One region of the Enterobacter cloacae complex sp. HYC042_NIDB genome, then DNA from elsewhere that is predicted to be linked to it. Evidence: riboswitches for the same ligand, from Rfam matches in the RefSeq annotation. Region 1 holds a riboswitch; the other holds the start of a gene.

Region 1 (2,198 bases):
GCAGCCCATCGCCAGCAGCGCATACCCCTGCTCTTTCATTTCGCGTTCAGTTTGTGCGTGCGACGTGCCTAACAGCGCGGCGGCTTCCGGCAGATTGGGCGTGATAAGCGCCACCTGCGGCAGCAGCTTATTGCGCAGCGTCTCAACGGCGGAGGCGGAGAGCAGCGGATCGCCGCTTTTTGCCAGCATGACGGTATCCAGCACCACGTTTTGCACCTGATAGCGTTTAAGCCGCTCGGCCACCGCCTCCACAATATCCGTCTCGGCCAGCATGCCGATCTTGGTGGTATCAATCCGCACGTCGCTGAACACCGAATCCAGCTGCGCGGCAACAAAATCCGGCTCAATACGGTAGACCGACTGCACGCCGCGCGTGTTTTGCGCCACCAACGCGGTAATCACCGAGCAGCCATACGCGCCAAGGGCCGAGAAGGTTTTCAGATCGGCCTGGATGCCCGCGCCGCCGCTGGGGTCGGTACCGGCAATGGTCAGGGCGTTAATCCGCTTCATGCCTGCTCCTCCAGCGTGTAGAGCGCGTCGAGGAACGCGCTGGTAAAACTGCCTGGCCCGCGCGAGCGCGCAACGGCTGCCGTTCCGGCGCGCTTCATCCATCCGCAGGCGGCGGCAATGTTATCCAGCCGGTCCCCCGGCAGCGAGCAGCTCGCCGCCACAACGGCAGAAAGCGCGCACCCGGTTCCCACTACGCGCGTCATTAACGGGTCTCCGCCCGTTACCGTTCGGGTCCGCTCTCCGTCAGTGATGTAGTCCACCTCGCCGGTGATCACCACAATGGCATGGGTCTGGCGGGCCAACGCCTGAGCGGCAGGCAACGCGCTGGCGGCGGTGTCGGTGGTATCAACGCCGCGCCCGCCCGCGCTCATTCCGGCCAGAGCCAGGATTTCGGAGGCGTTGCCGCGAATGGTGGTCGGGTTCAGGGCCAAAATTTGATGGCAAAAACGGGTGCGGAACGTCAGGCCACCCACCGCAACCGGGTCCAGCGTCCAGGGTTTGCCTGCCGCCACCGCGCTTTCAATCGCCCGACGCATCGACTGGGCGCGCGGTGCGGTCAGCGTGCCGACGTTGATTAACAGCGCATCGGCTATCGCGGCAAACTGTTCGGCCTCTTCGGCCTCAATCACCATCGCCGGGGATGCGCCAAGGGCCAGCAAAACGTTGGCTGTAAAGGTTTGTACGACATCGTTGGTCATGCAGTGGGTCAGCGGAGAACGGGTACGGAAGTGGTGTAAAACGTGTAAATCGAGCAGGTCAGGCTGCATGGGTTCGCTCCTGCCTTGCGTGAAGAAGCGATGACCGGGAGGGCATCTGACTTCCCTACGCTGGCATTATCCAGATCAGGTAATACGGGTATTTCTCAGCCTTCACAAAGAAGGGCACCCCGAGTCAAATAAAACAAAATCAAAAGCTTGCGATTAATGCTCCTCATTAATCCCTGTTCAGGATAGTAATGCCAGCGGGAAGTCTTGTAAACGGCAAAAGCGGCCCTTTTGGGCTGTGTGTGACAGGATGAGTGACAGTTTGTGTGACACAAGTATCCATCCATTCCTTAGACTCAAGCCGTCTCGAGTATTAAAATATGGAAAATTAACTCGAGAGAGCATTATGCCAAATTCACCAGTCCTAGAATTACAGGAGCTTGCTAGTAGTAGAACGAATGATATTGTGGATGTTCTTCTTAAAGCCAAGATGATAGCAGTGAAGCCTGGACTTAATGACCTCAGCGAATGGTTAAAATTTGAGATTGATGGTTATCCTAACGCTCAGAATTTGCCTGAATATAGGATTGGAAGAGGTAGCGTCAAAGCTTTGAACCCCGTACGAGGTTGTGACCTGCCCCCAGTATTAGATACAACCATCAGTTAGTAATGTCGGTTTGTTTACCTTCACATTTTCCATTCCGCCACCGTGCTGCAAACTATGATGGCGTCTGATAATTCAGTGCTGAATGTGGACGACATTCGTTATAATCCTGCCGCCAGTCATTAATGACTTTCCCTGCGTGAACGATATCACTGAACCAGTGCTCATTCAGACATTCATCTCGAAATCGTCCGTTAAAGCTCTCAATAAATCCGTTCTGCGTTGGCTTGCCCGGCTGGATTAAGCGCAGCTCAACACCATGCTCAAAAGCCCATTGATCCAGTGCGCGGAAGGTGAACTCCGGCCCCTGGTCAGTTCTT
Region 2 (2,198 bases), 2.4 Mb from region 1:
CAGGATCAGCGTCATGGCGCACAGGCGCAGCAGGGCCAGCCTGCCGGGGAAACGTCTGCGATAGAGGGCACGCGCAAGAAAAATGGCCGGGATGACTGACAGCAGCGCGGAGAGAAACGCCTGCCAGAAGGAGAAACGGATAACGTGCCAGAGATAGCTATCGTGCCAGAGCGCGGGCAGATCGCTCTCTGGCGCGTTAAACCACAGCGCCAGGAACGCTCCCAGACTGACGACCACCATCAGTATGGCGGCAATCAGTCCGGGAACTAACCAGCCGGGGATCAGCGGCTGACGGCGCGTTGCCATTCGCTTATCCATGCGGCGCGCTGCGCGGCAACCTGCTGCGGCGTAAATTCCAGCGCGGTCTGCGGTTTGTTCAGCTGCTCAAAGCCTGCCGGCAGCGTCGCGTCGGTAACCGGGTACATCCAGTTGCCCGTCGGAATGGCGTTCTGGAATGCCGGGGAGACCATAAATTTCAGGAACTTCTCGGCCAGTTCCGGCTGTTTGCTGGCGGCGGTGCGGGCAGCCACTTCAACCTGCAGGTAGTGACCTTCAGCGAAATTCGCAGCCGCGTAGTTGTCTTTCTTCTCGGCAATAATATGATATGCCGGAGAGGTGGTGTAGCTCAGCACCAGATCGCTTTCGCCTTTCAGGAACAGGCCATAGGCTTCGCTCCAGCCTTTAGTGACCGTAACGGTTTTCGCAGCCAGCTTCTGCCACGCCTCCGGCGTTTTGTCGCCGTAGACTTTCTGCATCCACAGCAGCAGCCCCAGGCCCGGCGTGCTGGTGCGCGGATCTTCATAAATCACGCGCCATTTCTGGTCGCTTTCGACCAGCTCTTTCAGGCTCTTCGGCGGGTTCTTCAGCTTGTTTTTATCGTAGACGAACGCAAAGTAGCCGTAATCGAAGGGAACGAAGGTGTCGTTTTTCCAGCCGCCCGGCACGTTGACGGCATCTGCCGCTACGCCGCTTTTGGCAAACAGTCTGGTTTGCGTGGCGGCTTCCAGCAGGTTGTTATCCAGCCCGAGCACCACGTCGGCCTTGCTGTTTTTCCCTTCCATGCGCAGGCGGTTAAGCAGCGACACGCCATCTTCCAGCGCCACGAACTTCAGCTCGCAGTTGCAGTCGGCTTCAAAGGCTTTTTTAACCACCGGGCCGGGGCCCCAGTCGGCGGAGAAGGAGTCGTAGGTATAGACCGTCAGAACAGGCTTAGCAAAAACAGGCAGCGCAACCAGCGCCAGCAGAGGAAGAACGTTTTTTAACACTTTGCACCTCAGGGTTGAGTGGCAAAGGATTTTGAGAAACAGCCTCAAATCCCTTCGCCGGCGTTATCCGGATCAGGTTCGACGGGTATTATCTCAGCGCACATCTGTGATGCAGCACCCCGTTGAGAACGGCGCTATTGTAATGATTTGGTGAATATTACGAAAGCGTTATGGCTCCGGCGGCGCAAACCAGGCGGATTTAAAATCAAACCAGCCCAGGGTGTTCATCCGCAGGCCGCGCATGCTGCGCTGTCCCTGGATCAGCAGCCAGTGGTGGATCAACGGTACGATCGTCTGCCCGGCCAGGAGCTCCTGGCACCACGCGGCCAGATCCATCTCTCCTGCCCGCCACTTCGCGGCGTCCTGCTGCCAGTCCCGGCTGATGCAGTGCTGAATGAGAGGCACTTCATACAGGTGTGAAAAGAGCGAGAAATCCAGCGGCAGCGTAAAGTTGGCGCTGTTGAGCCAGATATCGCTGACGACATCCCCCCGGTGCCATTCATCATAATCGACTTCCTGTATCGCCAGCGTCACGCCTTCGGCCGCGAGCAGCTTGCTCATGATCCTCGCGATAAACCGGTGCTCAATGTGATCGCGATAGTAGCTGAGGGTGATGGTCTCCAGCCCGGCGGGTTTTTCACTGCGCACCGGCTGAGCATGGTGCCAGCGCGGAAGCAGGCCATAGGCCGGAAACCACCAGGTCTGGTATTGCTCTTCAGCGTGATAAATCAGGTTAGCCGGGGCCAGAATATGGCTGATCCACTTGCGGACATCGTGGTTTGCTCCGCGGTGGCTGCGGCTGTCAAAAAGAAGATAGTAGCAGCCCTCCTCCAGGCGACTCTCGAACGCCTTTTCGCTGGTTGTGGGCCCCTCAAGGGTGAGGCCTGCGCTCAGTTCTTCGTTGAGGTCCGGTAACACCCAGACGTTCACTTC

The links. Region 1 has a riboswitch for thiamine pyrophosphate ahead of thiM (hydroxyethylthiazole kinase). Riboswitches for the same ligand answer to the same signal wherever they lie in the genome.
Region 2: linked by a shared signal. The riboswitch ahead of thiB (thiamine ABC transporter substrate binding subunit) and the one ahead of thiM (hydroxyethylthiazole kinase) in region 1 are both predicted to bind thiamine pyrophosphate.

Annotation. Positions count from the first base shown of each region.
Region 1 is NZ_CP109650.1:3,303,107-3,305,304, forward strand. It holds gene thiD (bifunctional hydroxymethylpyrimidine kinase/phosphomethylpyrimidine kinase) at 1-510, opposite strand, end outside; gene thiM (hydroxyethylthiazole kinase) at 507-1,277, opposite strand; TPP riboswitch at 1,313-1,409, opposite strand; gene OKF39_RS15850 (AbiTii domain-containing protein) at 1,525-1,881, shown strand; partial or broken gene OKF39_RS15855 (IS3 family transposase) at 1,934-2,198, opposite strand, start outside.
Region 2 is NZ_CP109650.1:935,619-937,816, forward strand. It holds gene thiP (thiamine/thiamine pyrophosphate ABC transporter permease ThiP) at 1-306, opposite strand, end outside; gene thiB (thiamine ABC transporter substrate binding subunit) at 282-1,265, opposite strand; TPP riboswitch at 1,297-1,397, opposite strand; gene sgrR (HTH-type transcriptional regulator SgrR) at 1,434-2,198, opposite strand, start outside.